DNA from 2 places in the Pseudoalteromonas sp. Scap06 genome. Region 1 is predicted to be linked to the other one. Evidence: riboswitches for the same ligand, from Rfam matches in the RefSeq annotation. Region 1 holds a riboswitch; the other holds the start of a gene.

Evidence for each region. Region 1 has a riboswitch for cobalamin ahead of FLM47_RS12775 (ABC transporter ATP-binding protein). Riboswitches for the same ligand answer to the same signal wherever they lie in the genome.
Region 2: linked by a shared signal. The riboswitch ahead of FLM47_RS04020 (TonB-dependent receptor domain-containing protein) and the one ahead of FLM47_RS12775 (ABC transporter ATP-binding protein) in region 1 are both predicted to bind cobalamin.

What each region holds. Positions count from the first base shown of each region.
Region 1 is NZ_CP041330.1:2,749,260-2,755,801, forward strand. It holds gene FLM47_RS12765 (cobyric acid synthase) at 1-631, opposite strand, end outside; gene FLM47_RS12770 (iron ABC transporter permease) at 631-1,641, opposite strand; gene FLM47_RS12775 (ABC transporter ATP-binding protein) at 1,643-2,455, opposite strand; cobalamin riboswitch at 2,529-2,659, opposite strand; gene FLM47_RS12780 (porin) at 2,717-3,646, opposite strand; gene FLM47_RS12785 (LysR family transcriptional regulator) at 3,810-4,679, opposite strand; gene FLM47_RS12790 (DUF413 domain-containing protein) at 4,769-5,143, shown strand; gene FLM47_RS12795 (response regulator) at 5,230-6,462, shown strand; gene rarD (EamA family transporter RarD) at 6,466-6,542, opposite strand, start outside.
Region 2 is NZ_CP041330.1:874,719-881,260, forward strand. It holds gene FLM47_RS04005 (ketopantoate reductase family protein) at 1-860, opposite strand, end outside; gene FLM47_RS04010 (VanZ family protein) at 853-1,203, opposite strand; gene FLM47_RS04015 (YajQ family cyclic di-GMP-binding protein) at 1,355-1,837, shown strand; cobalamin riboswitch at 2,124-2,289, shown strand; gene FLM47_RS04020 (TonB-dependent receptor domain-containing protein) at 2,326-4,152, shown strand; gene msrA (peptide-methionine (S)-S-oxide reductase MsrA) at 4,209-4,745, opposite strand; gene FLM47_RS04030 (efflux RND transporter permease subunit) at 4,820-6,542, opposite strand, start outside.

The DNA of each region.
Region 1 (6,542 bases):
GCCAATCTAACCCGCCTTGTAATAGGCTAATGTCACCACGAAAACGGTTAATCACAAAGCCTTTTACCCGTGCTTGCTCTGATTCGCTTAATAGCGCCAAAGTCCCTACTAGGTGAGCAAACACACCCCCTTTATCAATATCAGCAATAATAATAACCGGGCAATCAACCTTTTCGGCGTAGCCCATATTGGCGATATCGTTTGCGCGTAAGTTAATTTCAGCTGGGCTACCAGCCCCTTCAACCAACAATAAGTCAAAGCGTTTAGCTAAACGATTATGCGAGGTTAATACCGCTTCCATAGCCACTTTTTTATAGTCATGGTAAGAGTCGGCTTCCATATTGCTAATAGCCCTACCATGAATAATAACTTGCGCGCCGGTATCACTATTGGGTTTGAGTAATATCGGGTTGAAGTCTATTTCAGGTGCTACTTTTGCCGCAACGGCTTGTAATGCTTGTGCTCTACCAATTTCACCGCCATCATGAGTTACGGCACTATTAAGCGCCATATTTTGCGGTTTAAACGGCGCAACATTAACACCTTGATTAGCAAACACTCTGCAAAGTGCTGCAACCAGGGTACTTTTACCCGCATCTGAGGTAGTGCCTTGTACCATTAGTGTTTTCATTATTGAACCACCAGCTGACGCTTACGAAAATACAATATACTTAAAAAGAATAGACTGCCGATAGCCGCCGTGATCACTCCGATTGGCAACTCTTGATTACTTAATAGTGAGCGAGCGAGCACATCGACCCACACCATAAATATTCCCCCGACTAATCCAGTCATTAATAATCCAACGCGGCTACCTTGAGAGATAAAAAAGCGCACTATGTGTGGCACCATCAAGCCAACAAAACCAATACCACCACAGTTGGCAACTAACACGGCCGTGATCAACGAGCTTAAAATAAGCATTAAAATTCTAAAACGATGTACTCTTACGCCAAGCGTTGTCGCACTTTCATCGCCTAACAACATGGCATTAAGCTGACGCCTAAAACCCAACATGATTATTGTACAGACTATAATGACTAAGACAGGTAATAGCAGCGACTGCCACTGTGCTTTAGCAAAACTACCTAAAGTCCAAAATAAAATAGCCGCGACTGCTTGTGGATCGCTCCAATAAAGTAACAAACTAGTAAAAGCACTAAATAAAAATGATAAGGCTACCCCCGCCAATAACATCGATTCAACTTGGGCATTACGCTGGCTGCCAGCAATTAAAATTAATAATCCCATCGCCACTAAACTACCGGTTAATGCCGCCCCAGATAGCGCAATACCCGCCCCTGCTCCCACAAAAGACATTAGTATAACCACACCTAATGAAGCGCCGGACGAAATACCAAATAAGTAAGGATCTGCTAAGGGGTTACGGGTGACTGTTTGTAGTATTAAACCTGCAATCGCTAAGCCACTCCCAGCTAAAAAAGCCAGTAAAGTACGTGGCATTCTTAATTCAATAATAATACGGCTGGTGAATAAAGCCTCGTTTGAAAAGGTTAAGCTTTGATATACATCTGCGAGCGACGTGGGTGCCGCACCAAAACTCAGTGCAATAAATAAACTTAATAGTGCGCATAGTAGCGCAGCGATTAATGCAACGGTATGGTTAGAAAAAACCGTCATATTATTGGTATCCATAATAATAAGTAATATGAGGAATAGCCTCACCCGAAGCTGCTGATTGAGGGTGAGTGCTCACTTGTGCACAAACGCCAAACACCTCATCCAGTATCTGCTCAGTGACCACTTTATTTGGCTTACCTGCATCAACAACTTTTCCATTTTTAATAACCACTAACTCATCACACATAGCAGCAGCTAAATTTAAGTCATGAAATGACGCAAATACCGTGATCCCTAGAGATTTAGCCAGCTCCATCAGTTGAATTTGATATTTCACATCAAGGTGACTAGTTGGTTCATCCATAATAAGAAGTTGCGGTTGCTGCACAATAGCGCGGGCAATAAAGGCTCGTTGCTTTTCACCGCCAGATAGCGAATCAAATAATTGAGTACTATGAGATTCAAGCCCCACATGGCTAATAGCCTGAGCTATTTTTTGTTTATCTGCTTGGGTGGTCGAACTGAATAGCGTTTTATGTGGCGTAAGCCCTAGAGCCACAACATCGAATAACGAGAGGTTAAATTGCGACGGTGTTTCTTGTAGCACAACGGCAACTTGCTTGGCGTAGTCTTCGCTTTTTAGTTGCCAAATATCGGTGTTATTAAATTTAACCTCTCCCGCTGACGGCTGATTAAATCGATACAAGCAACGCAGTAAACTCGATTTTCCCGCACCATTAGGACCAATTAAGCCAACAAACTTGCCACGCTCAATACTCAAATTAATATGCTCAAGGATTAAGGTGTTACCCACTCGCCAAGAGACATTATTAACGGTTAGAAGTGCAGTTTTTTTAGCGGTTTGAGTGTGCAAAAAATTATCCTAGGCAGGGAAAACCCACACTCAGTACCACAAGTACCAAAAAGAAAATGAGTTAACCCGCTCGTTATATGAAGTTTTAAGGCACTTGTATCTGACTTACAGTAAAACTGATTACAGTTACGGGTATAGTTGAGGAGTTTCACCTCATTCCAAATGCTTGGCTATTATGCGCAGATAAGTAAATAATTTAAAGCAAAAAAAACCGCACTCAGCTGAGTGCGGTTAAAAGGGAGTGTTTTAACTAAGGTTTAGTTAAAACTTATATTCCATACCTAAACCTAGGTAATCTTGGTCAACGTTGTTGTCCATATCAAAACTTGAGTAAAAGCCAAACACCTTAAGATTTTTGTTTAGCTTGTGATCAACACCTACCGATACTGCACTTTTATCATCGCTGTCATCAAAATCCATTGTTTGATATTGCACTTTAAAAGTGTTGCTACCCATTAGGTAAGCTGCATTCACTAAGTAACCGTCAGCTTCAGCGCTACCGTCTACTTTTTCTTGTGTTTGGTACATTGCACCAAGTCTAAAGTCTTCAATTTTACCTTGAACTGTTGCACGTACTACGTCGTAACCATTTACTTCACTATCAGCAGCAACAGCAGCGTATACAGCGCTCTTTTTAAGGCCAGCATCACCATAAGTTAACGCCACTGAGTAACCATTTTTGGCATCTTTATCATCTTCTGCAATAAATGAAGCTAATACTTTAAAGCCTTCATATGAGTTTGAAGCGTAAGATACTGAGTTACCTAAGCGGTTTTCACCTTTAAACGTGTTTTTAATATCACCTTCAAGGTCATTAAATAAATCAAGTTTACCTTGCGCCTGCTTTAGCGCGGTATCGTTACGGCCTATTACTACCTGACCAAATGAACCTTTAAAACCTACATATTGATTACGCGCTGAAATATTATCTTTATCGCCTTTTGAGTCAGCGTCCGACACATCAACCTGAAACTCAAACTTATAAACAGCTTCTAAACCGTCTGAAATTTTTTCAGACCCCTTAAGTCCGAAACGAGATGCATTACTTTTAATTTCAGTAAACGACCCTTCTCCATCATCAGATGATTGAACGGTTACATTCGCTTTACCGTAAATGTCTACTTCTGCAAGCGCATTAAAAGATAAACCACTAAGTAAGGCTAGGCATAGGCTCGATTTTGCAAATTTCATGTTATTTCCTCGATAAACACAATAGACTAATTTTTAAAACAGCAGCAGTGTGTCACCGCTAAATGACAAAAATATTACAAAGGACATATTTTTGTCTTTTTAAGTTAATAAAACTGCATTAAATCTGAAATCAAAATAACATCTAAAATATACCGTCTAACGACTACTTACTTTGTTTCAGTAAACTCGGTGTCATTTGCGACAGCAAATTAACCAGAGTTTCTATTAACTCTTTCTGTTCGTTATCTCTATGATAGGCAACAAATACATCTCTTGACGTATTTTCTACCCCTTTTACATGAAAAAGTTCGCCTTTTTCTAAATGGTCTTTAACTAATACCTGTGGAATAAACGCACTGCCGCCACATTGCAGTATTAAATCAAGGGCTATACGTCCGGTACTGGTTCTAAAATAAGGCGGCGTTTTACCGGTAAACTGACGGGCGTGCCAAAGAGAAAACGTAGTTCCCCAATCAACATAAACATATTGATTATCAAAAAAGTTATCGCCTGTTGCGGTATCGTAGCCACTAACCGGAATAATAGGTAGTTCACAAATTCGTTCAACAACGAGTTCGTCTACTTTTGGTGGATCAAATAAAATGGCTAGATCAAGGGTGCGCTCTAATAGTAATCGAGTACTCTCTTGTTGTGCTTTTACCTCTGCCACCAAAGATACACCGGGCATAGCCGATACTATATTTGTAATACCAAACTGTAAAAACGCATCCCAAATATTAGGAGTCCCAGCCAAGCTGATTTGCTTATGCATATTATCTGCAAGTGCAACATCCACTTTGGCCCTTTGCATTCCAGTAATAATCATTTGTGCATGCGGCAACAAGCGCTCACCCGGAGCCGTTAGTTGAATATTATTGCGCTGGCGAATAAATAAATTTACGCCTAAGCCCTGCTCTAATTGACGAATTCGAAAACTCACTGCAGACTGCGTTATGTATAGGTTTTCTGCCGCTTTACCAAAATGGCGAGTACGCACCACTTCAACAAATGTTTTTAATAAATCTATGTCCAATTTTTTATCCTCACGATAAAAATTTTTTGTTTAAAAAAATAGCGATTATGACCCATACTCCAGCTAATAATTGGTATGAGGGTACAGCTATGAGCAATGATATTTCACTACTTCGTCAAGCATTTGTTAGTCAACGTCAGTTTTATGATGATCAAAACTTTCCACGCGGATTTAGCCGCAGCGGACACTTTACCTTGTTAGAGGCAAGTATTTTAGAACAGCACGGTGTTGTTTTAAAAAGTTTGTATAACAAAACAGTTGAGCCGCAAAACGAATATCAACAACAATTTGTAAATGCAATAAGTGGCATCATAGAGCCAAGTAACCCCATTGAGCGAGCATGGGTTAAATACTTAAAGCTAACAACCTGCAAAACAAAATTTCATACATTATTTGGTCGCTCAAAAATTTCAGGGCCAACACCAATCAGCCAAGATTATTATTCTGAGGCTGACAATCTATAAGTCATTACAATAGTTGCTTTTTGGCGTTTTAGCAGTTACAACTTGTATAAGCAAACACTTTTGCAAAATTTAAACAAGGCTGTTACGTGACGCACAGAATACTTATTATTGAAGACACCCCTACTATTGCGCGAGTGCAAAAGCATATCGCGCAAAAAGCGGGCTACGAGGTTGATATTGCTCAGTCGCTGGCTGAGACTAAAGAGCTGATAAGTAAACATGCTTATTTTTGCGCAGTGGTAGACTTTATATTACCTGATGCCCCACAAGGGGAAGCGGTTCCCTGCACCGTTGCAGCAGATATTCCTACCATAGTTATGACAGGCAATATCGATAATCAAACTCGCGATACCGTCGAAAAATACCCTATTATTGATTACATTATCAAAGGCAATAAACAAGCTTACGAATATTTAGAAAAGCAGCTTTATCGCCTACCTCGAAATAAGCAGGTAAAAGTACTGGTTGTTGATGATTCAGCTTCAACACGCCAATATATTTGTAATTTATTAACACGTCATAAATATCAAATCTTTCAAGCAGCCGATGGCCTAGAGGCGCTTAAAGAGCTTGAAAACACCCCTGACATCTCTGTGATCATTACCGATAAAGAAATGCCTAACATGGGCGGTATTGAGCTATGTAATGAAATTAGGCGCATTTATAGTAATGACGAAAAAGCTGTTATTGGTATCTCAGGCGCTACATCGTCTAATTTGTCTGCTTTATTTCTAAAAAATGGAGCAAACGATTATCTATATAAACCTTTTAACAGTGAAGAATTTTACTGCCGGTTGAGCCAAAACGTCGATATGCTAGAGCATATCGAAACTATAAAACGCCAAGCCAATACCGACTATTTAACTAAACTCCCTAATCGCCGTTACTTTTTTGAAGAGGCTAATAAGTCATTAAAGCAGTTTAAAAAAGCAAAAATGCCGGCACAGCTCGCCATGCTTGATATTGACCATTTTAAAGCGATTAACGATACCTATGGTCATGATGCCGGAGATGAAGTGCTTAAAGGGCTTGCGATATGCTTTAATAAATATTTTGAAAACCAATTGGTTGCCCGTTTAGGCGGAGAAGAATTTGCGGTATTTTTTACTGAGCTAACCGAACAGGAGGCGCTAAAACGACTAGAGAGCTTCAGGCTTTTTATTGAGCTTAACAGTCATGAATTCAGTCAAGCAAACATCAAGTTTACGCTGTCGATAGGCTTCAGCAACAGTAAAACCTATCAGATTGACGAGCTATTAAAACAAGCCGACTTAAAGCTCTACAAAGCCAAAGAGTCGGGTCGTAATAAAGTGGTTTAGTTTTTAAACCACACCAGAGGCTACAATGGCCGCTTTTCTGCGTTTTCGCGATTGATGGTATGAGTCCCAACTAAAAATAG
Region 2 (6,542 bases), 1.5 Mb from region 1:
TCATTATAAGGTGTTGCAATATGGTGCAGTTTTCCTTGCTCACTTATATAGCCACAAATTGCCATGATCTCAGTTTGCCTATTATGCAAAACGTCTTGATGCATAGATGAGTAATTCTCTGCGGTTAAACTCATCACCTTATAGGCGCGCTCGAGGGCATCAATAAGCTTAATATTAAGTTTAAGCGCGGTCGCAGTGTGGCACGCTTCAGTTAATAAATTAATAATTGAGCTATTAAACTGTGGCGCACGCAACTGGCCGTTTTTTATATTGTACAGAGCGGTTAATGGATTTATGGCAATATTAACCAGTAGCTTTTCAAACCGCAGTTGCTCAATATTATTACTGACAATTAATTGCGGAATAGTGTGTAATTGCGCACTAAGCTGTTTAATATTTTGCATAGCTAGTTGACTACAGCCCCCTAATACACTTTGCCCGTTTCCGGTATGCTGCACAATATTAGGGTTTGATTTGAACCCAGCCATGCTAGTGGTTAAAAAGTACAACGACTGCTGCTTTGTTAACTGTGCATTTAATTGTTCAACATTACCCATGCCATTATGACTCAGTACAATATGGGTATTATTACCAAGATAAGGCTTTACTTGGGCATAGGCTTGTTGCACTGCAAACGCTTTAACAGTGAATAAAACAATTTCAAATTCAGGAGCTTGAGCTAATTGCTGTTGTGAGATGAAAGTAGCGTTAATTTTTTCTGAAGGGGCATCACCACGGCTATAAAAGCGAGTGTTAAGGGTGCCTTTTTTAGTAAGAATATTAACAGTGTGATGTTTCGCTAAGAAATAGCTAAATAACAAGCCAATAGCACCATCACCAACAACAAGTATGTTAGCCATAACGCTTCTTTTTACGTAGTGTTAATAGGGCTTTAGCTAAAAAGTAGCTCGCCGCACCAATAAAGTCGGCAACAAAATCGGCCAGTGATGCTTGTCTGTAAGGAAGGCTATCTTGCATAATTTCTATTGCGGCACCATAGCCGGCTAACAGCAATATTTGTGCATATAACGGCAGTTTAAAGGCTTTATCCATTATAATGGCAAGTAAAAAGAAAATACCAAAATGCGCCACTTTATCTACATGCGGAAATAAGTTTGCAGCCCCTTTTACCTCTTTAGCAAATAAGAAGGTAAATGCGACAATACTAATTAAAAAAATAGCTTGGTAAACACGCCTCGTCACAAAAAATCCTAAAATCGTATAAAAAAGAAGCCTCAGTATATCAAACTAAATTAGTATCGCACCTGAACAAGATGCAGAAAAATGTAAAGATTTATCATTTTAACGTTATAATTGCCGCATAAAATTAAGATTAGCTAGTTAGGAGAACATCATGCCTTCATTTGATATTGTATCTGAAGTAGAAATGAACGAAGCACAAAACGCGGTTGATAACGCCAATCGTGAATTAGAAACACGATTTGATTTTAGAGGGGTCGATGCCTCAATTGAATTAAACGATAAAACAATTAAATTAAAAGCTGAAGCAGATGCTCAGGTTATGCAGTTGTTTGATATTTTAGCTGGGAAAGTTTCTAAGCGTGGAATGGACGTTGCGAGCTTAGAACTTCAAGAGATTTCTCGCGCAGGCAAAAATGTTTTTCGTAACGTTGCACTAAAGCAGGGTATCGAAAAAGATATGGCTAAAAAAGTAGTAAAAGCCATTAAAGATTCTAAAGTAAAAGTGCAAGCGGCTATTCAAGGCGAAGAAGTACGCGTAACGGGTAAAAAGCGTGATGACTTACAAGCTGCTATGCAAGTTGTACGCACTGCCGATTTAGGTCAGCCATTTCAGTTTAAAAACTTCCGCGATTAATTTATTGTTTCGAGCTAGGCACTATAGGCGCTTAGTTCAAAGCAACATGTATTTAGCCAAACACGCTATATTGTTTGGCTTTTTTATTTTTGAATCTATGATCTGTCTCTTATACACATCTGACGCCCCGAGCCCTGAGCCCCGAGCCCGAGCCCCGAGCCCGAGCCCCGAGCCCCGAGAGCCCCGAGCCCCGAACCCCGAACCCCAAAAATCAAATTGTAGATGTTTAGACGTCCGTTGACATTTTTAAGTAAACAGATAACAATAGCAGCCTATTTTCAAGGTGCTTGCTAAACACTTCAAAGGTGTGATTTTTTTAGTAGGATAATCGGGAAGTTGGTGCGTTTTCATTGATGAAGTCAATCCCAACACTGCCCCCGCAACGGTAAAGTTATGCTGTATTTTATTATGGTAACTGAGTCCGGAGACCGGCCTTGATGTAATCTTACTTACTAACATCTTTGCGGTGGGCAGAGATAGGGAACATCATGATAAATAAAACTGCATTGGGTGTGGCTATTTCGGCTGCGCTGTCTTTTTCTGCATCTGCAGAACAAACCATTGAAAGAATAACCGTTACTGCAAATAAATTTGAACAATCAATCAATAATGTACTTGCCAGTGTTAATGTTATTGAACGCATAGATATTGAGCAAGGTAATTACCGAGATTTACCCACACTTCTAAGTACTCAGGTAGGCTTTCAAATAAACTCAAATGGCGGCTTTGGTCAAAACGCTGGTGTGTCCTTGCGTGGTACAGGCTCTGGTGATACGTTAATTTTGATTGATGGTGTTCGTACCGGTTCTGCAACGCTTGGCCAAAAAGCATTGAGTAACGTGCCTTTAAATAGTATTGAACGCATTGAAATAATTAAAGGGTCACGTGCCGCTGTCTATGGCTCTGATGCACTTGCTGGTGTTATTAACATTATTACGCGTGAGTCAGATAACCTTTCTGTTAGTGCAACATTTGGTTCAGACGCTTACCAAGATTATCAAATGGCAGGCTCTGTAAAGTCAAGCGATATGAGGAGTGCATTTAATGCAGGTTTTGAAAAAACAGATGGTTTTGATGTATTGCAAGGTGTAGCGCCAGATGAAGATGGTTATGAGAACAAAAACCTCGGTTTTAAAGTAAATTATAATGATGCACAGTACGGTGATTTTAAGTTATTAGGTCAATACAGCGAAGGCTTTGCTGATTACGATAGTCGCTTTAGTCCTGCCGATAGCACGATTGAACGCAATGACTTTGAAAATTATCAATTGTCTGCTGGTTGGAATAAAAACTATAAAAATCAGTCTCACGGTGTTGATATTGCACTTGTAACTGATGACTCAGATAACACTTATGTTAATTTTTCCACTGGTCTGCCAGTCACAAGTACGTTTATAACTCAGCGTACTCAAATTGATTACAATGGCCAATATCGTTTAGATGATACTTTAAATATTAGTGGCGGTATTAACTGGTATAAAGACGATGTGTCGCGCAGCTCTCAAGTATTTATTGAAGATAGTCGTGACGTGCTTGCAGTATTTGTAGGTGCCTATTACGGTACAGATAAGGTGCTTGCTAATCTAACTGTTCGCCAAGATGATGATGAACAGTTTGGTGATGAAACAACGTATACCGCGGCAGCGGGATATCATTTATCGAGTAATGCAACATTCCGTTTAAGCCAGAGCACAGGGTTTAAAGCGCCTACCTTTAACGATTTATATTACCCTGATTTTGGTAACCCTAATTTACAACCAGAAAAGTCCGTTAACCGTGAGCTTGGCTTAAATGTAGACTTTGATATTGCGCAAGTTGATGTCGCTATTTTTAGAAACGACATTGAGGATAAAATTGATTATGATGCAAACTTTGCATTAGCTAATATTGACGAGGCTCGCTTTGAAGGGGTTGAATTTAGTCTTTCTCAGCAGGTTTTTGGTTTTGATAGTCACCTTAATTTTGCATATTTAAGTGCGCAGAACAAAGAAACAGGCGCAGAGTTGCGTAATGTTGCTAAGCGTACATTTAATTGGGAGCTTAAAAAACAGTTTGGTAACTTTGATGCGCGTATCGATATGCAGTATCGCAGCGATCGTCAAGGTGCACAAACCCACTTAGGCTCTTACACACTATGGAATTTAGCGGGTAATTATCAAGTTAATCAAAATATTGAAGTATCGCTTCGCGTAGAAAACCTGTTCGATAAACAGTACAACGCCGTTGATTCACATCTAAGTTCTACAACAGCTCAAGCGTATTACTATAATACACCAGAACGTCGCTTGTTTGCTGGTATAAGCTATGAGTTTTAATTACTGAATTAGCACATATAATAAATGCCCGAATTTAAATCGGGCTTTTTAATGTGTTATTCCGTTAAAAACTCGCTAAATTCGGTTTCAAACTTGTGCAATTTAGGTGCAATTAAAATACTACAGTAGCCTTGTTCTGGGTTTTCATTGTAGTAGTCTTGGTGAAAACTTTCAGCAGGGTAAAAAGTGGTTGCTGGGCTTACCTCGGTTACTATAGGTTCGCTAACATGAGTTTGCAGCTCTGCAATAACGGCCTGTGTTTGCAATTGTTGTTGCTGATCATGGTAATACACAACGCTGCGGTATTGAGTACCTATATCGTTACCTTGGCGATTTAACTGGGTGGCATCATGCAAGGTAAAAAACATTGCGAGTAAGGTTTCAAAGCTTATCACACTAGAATCAAATTCAACCTTAATCACTTCTGCATGCCCGCTATTGCCTGTGCAAATAGCTTTGTAGGTTGGGTTATCAGTGTGCCCGCCCGTGTAACCAGAACAAACACTGAGTACACCTTTAACACGCCTAAATGCCGCATCAATACACCAAAAACAGCCGCCGCCGAGTGTTGCTACCTGTGTGGTCGAACTCATAAGTACTTCCTCAATTATATGGTTATATGCACCAAAATAGCGCCGTAACAGCTAATTACGACGCTCAGAGTGACTTAGATCTCTTTAAGTGGTTTTTCAGCTGCTTGTTTATCTAGCTTTTGCTGTAAAAACTCTGGTGATTGTGTATTTCGCGCTAGTGCGTAATAGGCAGCTGGCACCACAAACAGAGTCAGTATGGTGGCAACCGTTACGCCGGTAAATACCACTACACCAATTACCATTCTACTTTCCGAGCCAGGCCCTGAGGCGAGTACCAAAGGTACCGCGCTCATAACTGTGGTTAGGGAGGTCATTATAATAGGACGTAAACGCTGGGTAGCGGCTTGTAAAATAGCTTCACTAAATTCCAACCCTTTATCACGTAACTGATTGGTAAATTCAACAATCAGAATACCGTTTTTAGCGCTTAACCCGATGAGCATCACAATACCAATTTGGCTGTATATATTAAGTGTTAAGCCCATACTCCATAGGCCAAACATAGCACCCATTAGCCCAAGTGGAACGGTGAGCATAATAACAAGCGGATGCATAAAGCTTTCAAACTGAGCAGCGAGCACTAAAAAGGTCACGGTCAATGCCAGCACAAACACGTAGGTCATAGCTGAGGCACCTTCATAAAACAATTGTGACTCACCTTTGTAATCAATGGCGCCATCAATGTCATTTTCTTCTGCGGCAACATTGTTTAAAAAGTTTAGTGCTTGTTCTAGCGTATAGCCATCAGCTAAGTTGGCACTTAGAGTAATTGCACGCATACGGTTATAGCGATTTAAACGCGAGGCGGTGGCTTCTTCTTTCAAGCTTATAAGGCTGTCGAGTGGCACCAATTCATTGCTGCGAGATTTAAGGTAAATATTTGAAATATCAGTAGGGTTTGCAAAGTCTTCTTTAGTTCCCTTTAAAATTACATCGTACTCTTCACCGCGGTCAATAAAAGTGGTTACACGGCGTTGGCCAAGCATGGTTTCAAGTGTACGTCCCACATCTGAGACTGATACGCCTAAATCAGCGGCTTTATTTTTATCAATACTGACTAAAAATTGTGGGAAGGTTTCTTTATAATCATGATCAATGCGCACTAACCCAGGGTTTTTCTCTGCACGTTTAATAATTCTATCGCGCCAATCAGCTAGCTGAGCATAATCATTACCTTGTAAAACAAACTCTATCGGTCGCGATGAACCACCACCGCCAATACCACGGCGCATAATTGCAAAAGCACGTACATCGGTGACTTCTTGCATTTTACCGCTTATTTCATCCATGACTTCCCAGGTTGAGCGTTTGCGTTTATCCCAATCCGCCATACCAACAATGGCTACACCACCACTGCCACCCCAACCTGGAACTCGCACTAAAACTCGGCTTAGTTCGCCAGATTCAGAGTAAGGCATTAAGCGTTCTTCTATCTTTGCCATATTAGCGGCATTATTCTCATAGCTAGCCCCTTCAGGGCCATTCATAAGTACAAAAAAGGTACCACGGTCTTCTTTAGGGGTAAGTTCAGACGGTATTTGTAAAAATAATGAATAACTAACAAACCCAGCTAAAACTAAGCTCAGCATTAAGCCCCATTTGCGGGTCATGTTTGACGCTAAAGCGTTACGGTATCCATTTTCTAATTTAGTAAAAAAGCGATCCATTGCTTGGCTAAATTTACTTTCTTTTTCAGAGGCCTTTAAAACCTTTGAACACAATGCCGGAGAGAGTGTTAATGCAGTAATACTGGAGAAGAACACGGCTGCACTCACCGCCATTGCAAATTCTGTAAAT